3 regions of the Paenibacillus sp. MZ03-122A genome follow, and region 1 is predicted to be linked to each of the others. Evidence: riboswitches for the same ligand, from Rfam matches in the RefSeq annotation. Region 1 holds a riboswitch; each other region holds the start of a gene.

Region 1 (4,156 bases):
GGGACGTCAGGAAGTCAATGAAGCTTTGGCAGAAGACTTATTTTATGCACTGGGTACAGAGCCCACAATCACTGTAGGGAGTGGCGTTGTGATCTATGAGCCGGAGCAGCATCGCATCTATGTACTTATTGGGGACGAGGAGCTGACGTCAGTCCCTTTGATTTGAGGTCCGTCTTATGGATTTATCAACGGGGCCGTGGTAATATGTACACCAATATATCGTAGTTTTGGCCGTATTTAAGCGGTCGAAAGGCTTCCGTATAAACGGGGAGGAGTTCGTAACATGCCTTTTACACAAGAAGAGATTGAAGCACATCTGGAGAAACTGGAGGGCTGGGAACTGGAGGAAGGACGTTGGATCGTCCGAAAATATAATTTTTCCAGTTTTATGAAAGGGATTGCATTTGTGGATGAAGTTGCCGCTATATCTGAAGCATTCAATCATCATCCATTTATTACGATTGATTATAAGACCGTGACTCTGCGTTTGACCTCTTGGGACGACGGCGGTATTATGGCCGTGGATATTAAGGAAGCCCAACAATATAATGAAGCTTTTGAAAAAATGCGCAGCAGTCATTGAGCTTGTAATGATCTGTCGTATGATGATAGAAGCGCCTTCGCTATACAACATCGTGGTTGTATGCCGAAGGCGCTTTTATCATAGAATCTGGGTTGGGTGCTCGGGACGATATACCATACAATAAAATGGTTTTTTGCCATCAGGAGTCTGGCGTTCATAGGTATCTGTAAGCTCAAATCCAGCCGCCTTGTAGGCCCGGATAGCGCGCCCATTCCAAGTGAGCACCTCTAGATCAATTTCATTCTTCGGGTTGCGTCGTTGAGCTTCCTCTGCAATGGCACGGACAAAATCAGAGCCTTTGCCATGTCCGCATCTGTCAGGATGCATTCCAAGACCTAGCCGGGTCACACCGATCATAGGAAAATATTGAGCAAATCCCGTCAGTTTGTTCTCTTTATCCAGTACGGCAACATATTGCTCTTGGCGAAGCGTGGGACTTCCAAATTCGACTTCAAGCGCCTTCATTTGTTCCCAGGGGAGCCAACCGTATATGTTATAAGGTGGATCATATTGCCACTCACAGATTGCAGCCGCTTGATGCTCGTCCATCGGTACGATCCGATAGTTGGATATTGAGGCCGGCATGTGTTCCATCCTCCTTTTACACAGGTACTTCAATCATTAACAACAGATTGTAGACAAGTTGCAGAGGAATGGCAAGCGTGTTTATTTCATACCTAAGTCGGGTATACATTCAATAAGAAGGAATTACTGCTCATATGCTCCCCCAGCGGTGACGGTAAAACCGACGATGTTCGCTACAATTGAAACCTTTTGAGGTCTCAGTTCGTCAGTAAAGATAATAATTGCTGATGTTGTGGACATAAAAAACCGCAATTCGATTCCGGCCAGAATCAAATTGCGGCTAGGGTTAGCTTGCTGTGCGTTAGTTATTCTACGTTATCGTCATCAGGAATGTCTGAAGCTACAGAATGGTAAGCGTCTGTGCTCATAATTCTTTTTGCACCAACATAGCGGTTAGCGTAATAATTTTCGTTCAGTGAGCTAACTACTACACCACGTGAAGTCGAGGAGTGGGCAAATTTCCCTTCACCTACGAAGATACCTACATGGGAAATGCCTCTTCCTGTGGTGTTGAAGAACACCAGGTCCCCAGGTCTCATTTCATCTCGGGATACAGAAGATCCCATTTTGAATTGTGATCCAGATTGATGCGGAAGTTTAATTCCCAGTTTGTTGTATACGTACATTGTGAAGCCGGAGCAATCGAATCCCTCGAGTGTAGTGCCTCCGCTTCTGTAGTTCGTTCCTTTGGCATCTTGGATGACCTGGTCCATCTTAGAGTCTGCATATGCACTGCCGCCACCGAATGTAAAAGATGTAAAGGCAATGGCAAGACCCATAGCTGCGATCGTTAGCTTCTTCTTCAAAAAAAATATACCCCTTCCAATGCCTGCGAGGTTAGCTTAAGGATTCGGTAGAAGGTTCCCCTATGACCACTCTGTTGCGAGATCAATTCACCCAAACTGGTTCCCCCGCTTCCTAGGTGCCAGGAATTAGGCTTAACTTAAGATGTGCACCTTGGAGAGCAGTATTCACAATAACGTTATTTTTGAGATAAAGGTTACAATAAAGATTACAAAGTTGTTACTATCAGTTCACTGCGATTATTGTAACAAAGACGGCTGGCTTTGGCAAATGTTTCATTGCAAAAAGTTACAAAAAAAATCTGCTCCTAATGTCCCAGGAACAGATCTTGTTAACAGTATTCAGTTATGTGTCGTTTGCGCGGGTATGAATCATGTTTTTCGACAGACGGAAATGAAGTAAAAAACATAAAGGCAGGGCTTAGCTTCTACTAGAGATATCGGTATGCCATAGTCTGTACTGCGAACTGATATGCCACAGCCTGACCAGACTAGTAACAAAATGATACGATTGCTGGAGAATGAGCGCCAGCATGCCAGTCCAAATCATCGCCACGGTGCCAAATAGACCGAAGACCAGCAGCACACAAGCACCGAGCAAAAGGGATATACCGACAGCTGGGAGGAGCTGGCGAAAGAAGGCGAGCAGGGACGATAGTATGGCGTGACCACCGACAGTACCCAGTTGCATATACAGGATGCACTGCCGAATGAACCATCCGTATGCCATCCATCCAATGACATAGGGCAATAAATGCAGCAGATAAGAGGAAGATTGAAGTGCTCCTGCTACAATAGGGTAGAGTCTCGGTACTACCCAAAAGGCGGGAAGCAGCAGCAGTCCCAACTCGATGGTGTAATACAACAGCGACGACATGCCATGGCGTTTCATACCCTTGAAAAAGGACAGGCTTTGCGGTTCAGTCGCATCGGTATGCAGACTTTGATATATTCCGGCTCTAATGAAGGGAGTGATCAGTATGCGTAGTACAGTCGCCCCTAGTAGTATCCACAAATACACATGTACTTCCCGGCTGTCCATCAGAGCAATCTGACTCTCCATCCAAAATAAGGTCTGTCCCAGTTCGTTTTGACCCTGATCAGGATAACGGAGCAATAGCGGGATAACGGCAGACTGCACCAGCCGATAGAGAAACACCCCCCACAGTAGTCGATACAGAAATAAAATGATAACGATATAGAATCGTATGCGCACCAGCGCCCAGCCCTCTTTTATAACAGTCCGCATCTATAGACACCTCACCATGACAGACTTCCAAGCAGTGTCTCCAACAGCTTGGTTACACTAACACTCCAACGGGTTTGTTGCTTTTCGTCCAATTCGGCCTTTAGGCTATTGTTAATATGCTTGTTCTCCAGTGCAATGGTATATAGGGGATCAAGGGTTACATAGGAAACGGGAGAAGTACTTTTGATCCGAAAAGTTGTGCTTTTGCCCGCGCCGTCCCAAGCCTTGAATATCGTGGTACCATCCTTGAAGGTAAATTGGACAGGGATCTTGGGATAATCCGCCCCTTTTTTGCTGACCGTCACGACTGCTTCATATCCATTCTCCAGCTTGTGGTTTGTGATGTGATCCACTGAAAAGTCCGCCATCTGGCCGTCATATACATACTGTTCAAAATAGTGGCTCCATGAGCGTCCGGTGACTCTCTCCACGATACGTTGAAAATCCATTGAGGACGGATGCTTAAATCGGTACGTCTGGACGTAGGTCCGCATAATGCGATCCATTTTTTTCATACCCACCTGACGTTCAATGCCCCGTAGTACCAGCTTGCCTCGAGAGTAGGCATTTTGCGCATACTCAGCAGCTGAGCCATACTTCCATGACTCACGGTTTAGCGGCTGTGGGGAAGCTACCTGTCCCGATTGTAATGGCAGGTTGGGGGTAAGCCCATATTCTTGCTCCATAAGCCGCTCCTCTGCATAGGAGGTGAAGCCTTCATCCAGCCACGGCTCCTCAAATTCATTATTGGCTACCATTCCGTAGAAATATTGATGTCCAATCTCATGAACTAATGTCCGTTCCAGACTATAGCCAGGATTCAGATTACCCGCAGCAGCGGCCGTGATGAGTGTCGGATACTCCATACCGCCGGCTCCATTGCCTGATTTGGGTGGAACCACGATGGATAGGGTGGAATATGGATAAGGCCCGTAC
Region 2 (4,156 bases), on a different contig from region 1:
CATCTGGTGAGGCATTCTCCACGCCAATATCTCCTTTACGCGTCGCTTCTGCCTCGGGTATAAAGGCCTGCTTGCAGCCGGGTACCTTGGAAGCGATAATCTTACGGATGCGCTCCCCTGCATGATCGGGATCGGTTAAAATAATGACCCCCCGCCGCTCCTGCGCCAATGCAATTTTACGCAGCGTCATTTTATTAATGGCGGAGCCGCCAGTTTCTATCGTATCCGCTTCAACAGCGCGGCGAATGGCCACCGTATCATCCCGGCCCTCTACCACGATCACTTCCTTGATCATTTGTGTTTCCCTCCACTGCTACACAGCAAGCTATATTTATCTTTCCCTGCTTTTGAAAACAAAATAAGAAGAGGATATCCTCTTCTTAGCATGGCATAACTATGTTGTTAATACTATCGCATTGCCCTCAACATACACAACCTGTTTTAGTTGATTTCAGGCTTTACCGGTCCGATAACATATACGGTTTTACCGTGCTTACGACCAAATTGGTTGGCTCGGCTCAAACTCTCATAATACACATCGATTTTGTGGCCTTTAATCGCGCCACCGGTATCCTCCGCACGACGGAAGCCCACCCCTTCGATATACACCCACCAGCCGATTGGAATTATACTCGGATCGACCGCGATGGTGCGTCCTTCCGTGACACGTGCGCCGGATGCAGTACGTGTACCGATACCTGGCTCCTGTGAGGAATACGCCGTCATGGAGACGTTTTGTAAAACTTTGCTATATTTAAAATTTACGCCTGCTTTACGGACAGCACTGCCCGAACTAACCGTCGTTGCCTTAACCGCATCATTGGGACCGACGGAAGCAGCAAGAACGACCGGTTTTTTCTTCGTTCCTACCGCAATGACCTTATCCACCCGGTTCTGTGCAACTTCCTTGTTAACCAGCTGTTTGGATACCAACTTTCCATCATGATATACCTTTTGAACGTGCTGGACGACCACACCCGATTTGCCGCTTTGAATGACCCGATTATCGCCTTTATAAAGACTCGGATCGGCCGTTTTGATGACCTGATAAGGCACCTGTTTTTTCTGTTCGACCTGCTGTTTCTTCACACGGACGATTTTTATGTCCATGTTAGACGAAACAGAGGCATCCAACGCAGGATAAACTTTATCCGTTGATGATAATTTATAGCCCGAGGTACGAATGGCACCTTCTACTGTATTTTCTGTTGTGTACAGCTTTTTCGTCTCATTGCCTGAAGATACTCTGACTTGATTGGCACGTTTAATGACTACGCGATCGCCATCCTGTATTGCTCCATTTAGCGGCATGGAAACTGTATCATGCGGCTGAAGTGAAATGGAATGCTCGCTCAGCAAATCTTGAAGCATGGATTCCCGGGTTTCTACCGCAGACGCCTTGCCATCGATGACAAAAAAGACTTGTTTTTTAGATTGCGTGTACATCAGAATTGAAATCATAATCGTTAGCGCGATTAGAAAAATAGCAACCAAAGCAGCCTGGCGCACATTCTCTTGCTTCCAACGCAATACGTAAGACATGCTGGATGAGCGTGACTCATGGGTATCCTTTTTTTGGAAAATGCCCATTTCCTCCGTCCTCCTTACATAGCCCGCCGTCTGGAGTAAGACATAGTTGAGATTTGACGTGACTATAACAGATTTTCTACAAGACAAGCCCAAACTACGACTGTCCTGCACCATGTACCCGTCTTCGCGGCATGCTGTCCTCCCCTGTTTAACCACAGTATGATGACAGATTTTCTTTTATTCACAACAAAAAAAGCCAGAGAAAGAGACTAGAGAGCTCTTTCGTGGCTTCCGGCATGTGTGAATATGCGGGAAAACTCATGCACGAGATGGCTTCTCTCTTGTTACGCTTACGGGGTTAGCTGTCGGGTTCGGACGTAGAGAGTCGCCCTAGCTTGGGTCAACCGCTCATGGCGGTCGCCTTCACATTCACCCCGAAGACCCAGAAAGAAATCGAAATACGGCTCCTCCACCTGTTCAATCCCATCCGGGAAAAGAATTTAGGTCGAGCCGGCTGGCGGAAGAGACGTTCCCTTCTTGCACATACGCCGGACGTACTGTAAGCCATATCGGTTCCCCCGTTCCCTGTAAAAGGGACTCAGCGAGACTGGTTCATGAAATGACTTGTTGATGTTTACATTCAAACAACAATTCACTGAAAAGATGATATCCTGTTTCTATGCATGTTGTAAAGCAGGTTTCAAGTACATTTTTTAAAATATTCGGTTAAAATATTGTAATATTCTCGAGTTTCCTGCAACAAATTCATGATTAGCTTCGTCTATCTCTTTATTTTGATCGATTTCTTCACTTTTTCATTGAATGTCAAATCGTTCCAGGGCATTTCGGGTCGTTATTGACACTAATTCCTCCACTGTAATCCCTTTGATTTGGGCTGCAGCCTCTGCTACCAGTCTCACATGTGCAGACTCATTTCGCTTCCCACGATACGGATGAGGTGTCAGATAGGGAGCATCAGTTTCAATGAGCAGACGGTCCAGCGGCACCTGTGCGAGCACCTCTTTTGGCTGCTTGGCATTTTTGAACGTTATTGGACCACCGAAGGAAAGGTGAAATCCCATATCCAGCACCATTTTGGCTGTCTCCCAGCTACCCGAAAAAGAGTGCATGACTCCACCAATCTCACTCGCTTTTTCCTCGCGCAAAATCTTAACAATATCTTCATGTGCATCCCGGTTATGAATAACAATGGGCATCTTGAGCTCACGAGCCAGACCAATTTGGTTTCGAAACACCCGATGCTGCACATCCTTCGGTGATGTATCCCAATAATAATCCAGACCGATCTCCCCGATGGCTACAACCTTCTTATGACTGCATAACGATGCAATCCATTCTAGATCGCCCTCCTGCATTGTAATCGCATCCTGCGGATGCCATCCAACTGCTGCATAAATAAAATCGTACGTCTCGGCCAATTCCATGGTGGATGGAATGGTCTCACGATTAAATCCGATATTGATCATCCGCGTTACTCCTGATTCGACAGCACGTGCTATAACTTCTTCACGATCTTCGTCAAATTGTGGCGCATCCAAGTGAGTATGGGTGTCGAATAAATCCAAGGTTTACATCTCCTTTTTTTACTTACATTTCTATATAGTTGTCTATTCTTTGACAAAATAATTCCTTATTTTGGCAGGTAACCTGTCTTTTACCGCGTTCAATTTATTCTGGGGAAAATACATATGATATTTTCCTCGGTGAATACCACTTATTGAGCGCACAATTTCCGAAACTTCGGATATTTCACTCACCTCGCCCTGACGTCCAAGCAGTAAAATCTGGTTGTCCGTCGAGCCACCCTGCCGAAACACATCATAAGGAAGATCTGTCGGAAAATCAATTTCAAAATCATATTCAGGGTGCAAACCAGCCTCTTTCAAAGCTTCTCGAATACTGTCAATGGTATCTGTATCCATATTTTCAATCTCTACATATTTATACAATCTACGGTCCATAAACCGGCTGCTCAAATCACTTAAAATCTCGTCCTTTTCTCGTTTCCACTGGCTAAATACGGTCTGGATTAATGACTCGTCGAGCATCAGATATTGCTCTACTGTAAGATCTCCTTTCAACAGATCCGGCAACGGGTCCAGCAGAAAGCCAAACTCATATCCGTTTTTAAACAATTCCTTTGCTCGCTTAAAAATTTTACGTAAAAGGATTTCCGAGCTGCGTGTTACAGGATGAAAATAAATTTGCCAATACATCTGGTAGCGTGACATTAAATAATCTTCTACTGCATGCATACCTGATTCCTTCACAACAATTCTCCCATTATGAGGACGCAGCAGTCGTAAAATACGATCCAAATCAATCGTGCCGTAGTTGACGCCTGTCGAGTGAGCATCCCGCAACAAATAATCCATACGATCGGCATCTAGCGGACTGGTTACCAGGTTGACAACAATCGGTTTATCATACGTTTTGGCTATAACCGCAGCCACCTTTTGTGGAAGCTTCTCGTCGACTTGCCGTAGCACGGCGTTGATCTTCGTGTCTCCCAGTACAATGCGGCATGTCCAATCCTCATGGTTCATATGAAAGGCTTCCTCAATTGAATGAGAAAATGGGCCATGCCCCACATCATGCAATAGAG
Region 3 (4,156 bases), on a different contig from region 1:
CAGAATCGCATACATCAGCATATTCATCAGTCCGACACCCTTGCCGCCAAAAATGACGTTTAGCATCATTTCTCCCAAAGCAGCCATGCCACCCAGTGGGGTTAGTGTATCGTGCATATTATTGACCGAACCTGTCGTTGCCGCTGTTGTGACCGCAGTGAATAAAGCCGATTGTCCAATGCCGAAACGAACCTCTTTCCCTTCCATGCTTCCCTGAGAAGCATCCACACCCAGTGTCTGGATTAACGGATTACCTGTCTTTTCAGACACGTACGTAATGGATAGAAAAATAAGAAACAATACCATCATGGAGCTAAAAATAATCCAGCCCTGCTTACGATTACGGGCAAACAATCCAAAGGTATACGGCAACGAAGCCGGCATTACCCACATTGCCAAAATTTCCAGCACGTTCGTCCAAGGACTTGGATTTTCAAAAGGATGCGCAGAGTTAGCTCCCGCATAACCACCCCCGTTTGTCCCCAAATGCTTGATGGACTCCAGAGAAGCAATGGGTCCCATAGAAATCTGCTGCTGTGTTCCGCTCAGCGTCGTAAGATCCGCCGTAGGCTGTAGCGTCTGGGGTACCTTCAATCCAACCAGCACCAGCGTAAGCACAAAGGCCAGCGGCAGGAAAATTCTTATAATGGCTTTAATAAAATCTTGAAAGAAATTGCCCATTCCTTCACCGCGCCGCGTCAATCCTCTCATAAAAGCCGCAGCAACCGCAAAACCGGAAGCAGCCGAAGTGAACATCATCATCGTGACGAACGCCATCTGTGTCAGATACGTAAGCCCGCTTTCTCCGCTATAATGTTGGAGATTCGTATTCGTCATAAAGCTGATTACCGTATTAAAAGCTAGTGATGCTTCCATATTACTGTTTCCAGCCGGATTACCGGGAAGCATTCCCTGTAAACGCAACAGCAAGTAGCTGATTGCCACAAGCACGGCGTTCGTAGCAATGAAACTCATAACATACGTAGTCCAACGCATGCTCTCCAGCTTCTTCAATCCTACTATCTTATAAATCAGCTTTTCTGTTCCGCCAAAAATCCGATCCGTCCGATTGGGTTCATTCGAGAATACATGATACATATAGGTGCCCACTGGCTTTACCAAGAGCAGCAATATAACGATCACAATTCCAATTTGAAGCAGCTCCATCCTCTATTCCTCCTCCAAAATGCTCCTGCGTTTGGAACAACAGACCTGCTACCTATGATGCTTAATATTCATGATCTGTTGTTCCCGCCCGCTCTATCCCTACCAGTGACTAGAACTTTTCAGGGTTCAGGAGTGCGTAGATTAAATACATAAACACAATAGCCGTAAGCCCAAGTATAACGATCATCCTCTTCGTCCTCCTTTAGAGGTCTGCGCATCACACCAGCGTACAAACAGCAGTATCACTCCATAACTCACAGCCATGACGAGCAGCATGTATATATCCATCATGTTCATACCCTCCGTATCGGTCCTCAGATCGCCATTCCTATTTCATCATAAAATCATAAAACAACTATGTTATAAGTGCTTATCCGTTCAGCAGAAAACCCACCTCTCCGTTCAATGTGTAGATCACATGGTCCGCTCCCAATCCTCGATAAATTCCTTGTGGATTACAGCCGTGCGTAATAACATAGATCGATTCCGATGTTAGCGGCCGACATATTTGCAGGAAACGGCAAGTCAGATTCAAGCTGTTCTCGAACAAATACACACTACCAATTTCTTTTTTTGGAAAATTCCATTTTCCCGCTTGCATGGTATTGATGCGGACAATGTGCTCCACACCCATTTTTTTGAGCTGTCGTTCCTCCTGGGCGCTATTCGTCAGAACTGCAAACGCCAATTTTTTGAAAATAAGCAATTTCACAAAACTTCTGCCCGCTTCATTCGGTGCAGTGACAATAATTAACCGACCTTCCATCAGTAGCTCCTCTCCCGGTATAAAAAGACAACAAAAAGAAGCCGAAGGAAAAAGGCTTTCCTCCGGCTTCTTACATATCCATGATAAAATAAACCATGGCTGCACACGGCGGTTTGTTGCCTCTCCCTGTACGCTTACGAGGTTAGCTGTCGGATTCGGACGTGAGAGTCGCCCTATTTCTGGCACTTGACCGGAAAATTCACCCCATGAGACACACGGCAAGCCGTACAGTCTCGATTGGTTCCCCCGCTTTTGCAACTGCAAAATTCAGCGCTATAGACATTTCGTTGTTGCTTCATTCAAATTAATTTGAAATTACGTCTTGAATCATACACCCGCGCATGGAAGACTGTAAAGCTCAACTGCGGGGTTATAAATCGGCCTTTAGAGCATAGAAGATTAATAATAACGCTTACAATGCGACTATGCTTCTCACAGCTCACTCAATCTCTGTTTTTCATCCCTTTTCGAAAATGACAAGCATGTCAATATTGGCGTAGGGTAGAGCGTTTTTGGCCTTTTTTTGTAAAAAGAGAAGAAAATACGCTATATGTACCAGCTAAACACCGATTGAACCCGCTTTTATAAGAAGAAACACCTTAATTCGCTCCATTTGCAGTGCGATTTACTGTTTTGAACAAAATACGATTTTACAGCGGCTAAAGGCTTAATACAGCTTTTCCAGACTTGCAACCTTACTTTGAATTGCTTACAATTTAATTGCTGAATATTGAATAAGGAGAGATACTATGACCGTTTATGAATATGATGCGCAAACCCTGCAAGGGAAACCAATTCCGTTATCCACATATAAAGGGAATGTTCTGCTTATTGTGAACACAGCCAGTAAATGCGGGTTAACCCCCCAATACAAAGCGTTACAAGAGCTATATGACCAGTACCATGAACTGGGGCTCGAAATTTTGGGATTTCCCAGCAACCAATTCGCCAAACAAGAGCCAGGTTCCAGCGAGGAGATTTCCGAGTTTTGCCAGATCAATTATGGTGTTACCTTTCCGATGTTCGCCAAGACAGATGTCAATGGCGATCAAGCGCACCCCTTATTTCGCTTCCTGACCCAAACAGCTCCGGGGGTACTAGGGTCCAAAGCGATCAAATGGAATTTTACTAAATTCTTAATTACACGAGAAGGTAACGTATTTAAGCGCTATGCACCGCAAACCACTCCAGATAAGTTGGCGGGAGATATAGAGAAGCTTTTGCAGCAAAACTGATATTCTTCTTTATCACAGTTATTAAAACAAAAAAAGCATCCCTTCACGTAAACCGTGTCAGGATGCTTTTTTAACTAGGTTTTGCATATAATGCGGTCGAGAGGACTCGAACCTCCACGGGCGTACGCCCACTACCCCCTCAAGATAGCGTGTCTGCCATTCCACCACGACCGCAAATCATAATGTATTGAGGCAACAGATTTATTATACTCTCTCATCGACTATTTGTAAACACAAATATAATAATTATTTTATATGTTATTTTATATAACATATATGAGCGATAATAATATTTAATTTGACACAAATGCCGCTAAAATGTAAATATATATTACATATATTTCGAATTTTTTCGTTATCCCTAAGTAAAGAGTAAAATAATATAACATAATGATTCACTTCGAGGAGGCGAACCGCCCTGCATAAAGGCAACCGCTTGCTGAACTATGCATTATTGTTGGACCCTTCCCTACCTGTTGGTGGCTTCACCCGTTTTAACGGACTGGAGAAACTATTCCGCAACGGACATTTGAACAGTCTACAAGACCTGGAACATTACATGCTGGATGATTTGTATCCTCAATTTACAACCGTTGACGGCATGGCTATCAACAGTCTGTATGTCGCCATCCAGCAGAATGACAGTTGGCGAATCGCTCTTATTGATAAGATGCTGCATACCCAACGTCCCTCCTTGCAGCATGTGAAGGAGTTGCGTCTATCCGGTCAGCGTCTACTTAAGCTCGCTAAGGCTCTTTATCCTTGGCTTGAATTTGACCAGTTGGAATCCATACTCATTCAATACAATGCAATTGGCACACTCGCTACCGTTCACACCTGGATTAACTTCCTCCTCGGAAACGATGTAGAACAGACCGTTCACGGCTATCTTGGCGCAGCGGTGTCCTTCTGCGTGGAAGATGCCTTCAAACTACTCAATCCTCCTTATGAGGAAAAGAACCCTTTTATGGAGCGTATGACCAGCGAG

What was found. Region 1 has a riboswitch for cyclic di-AMP ahead of NLX74_RS25120 (C40 family peptidase). Riboswitches for the same ligand answer to the same signal wherever they lie in the genome.
Region 2: another riboswitch for cyclic di-AMP. It lies ahead of NLX74_RS23065 (resuscitation-promoting factor); the one in region 1 lies ahead of NLX74_RS25120 (C40 family peptidase).
Region 3: another riboswitch for cyclic di-AMP. It lies ahead of NLX74_RS00175 (hypothetical protein); the one in region 1 lies ahead of NLX74_RS25120 (C40 family peptidase).

What each region holds. Positions count from the first base shown of each region.
Region 1 is NZ_JANAVI010000026.1:18,381-22,536, forward strand. It holds gene NLX74_RS25105 (hypothetical protein) at 1-166, shown strand, start outside; gene NLX74_RS25110 (4a-hydroxytetrahydrobiopterin dehydratase) at 284-583, shown strand; gene NLX74_RS25115 (GNAT family N-acetyltransferase) at 662-1,168, opposite strand; gene NLX74_RS25120 (C40 family peptidase) at 1,474-1,974, opposite strand; cyclic di-AMP (ydaO/yuaA leader) riboswitch at 1,980-2,117, opposite strand; gene NLX74_RS25125 (hypothetical protein) at 2,393-3,220, opposite strand; gene NLX74_RS25130 (M1 family metallopeptidase) at 3,232-4,156, opposite strand, start outside.
Region 2 is NZ_JANAVI010000017.1:80,821-84,976, forward strand. It holds gene rnmV (ribonuclease M5) at 1-295, opposite strand, end outside; gene NLX74_RS23065 (resuscitation-promoting factor) at 442-1,590, opposite strand; cyclic di-AMP (ydaO/yuaA leader) riboswitch at 1,862-2,144, opposite strand; gene NLX74_RS23070 (TatD family hydrolase) at 2,346-3,116, opposite strand; gene NLX74_RS23075 (HD domain-containing protein) at 3,159-4,156, opposite strand, start outside.
Region 3 is NZ_JANAVI010000001.1:29,105-33,260, reverse strand. It holds gene kdpA (potassium-transporting ATPase subunit KdpA) at 1-1,167, opposite strand, end outside; gene NLX74_RS25755 (potassium-transporting ATPase subunit F) at 1,277-1,354, opposite strand; gene NLX74_RS00175 (hypothetical protein) at 1,538-1,933, opposite strand; cyclic di-AMP (ydaO/yuaA leader) riboswitch at 2,049-2,216, opposite strand; gene NLX74_RS00170 (glutathione peroxidase) at 2,683-3,168, shown strand; tRNA gene NLX74_RS00165 (tRNA-Leu) at 3,260-3,342, opposite strand; gene NLX74_RS00160 (urease accessory protein UreF) at 3,605-4,156, shown strand, end outside.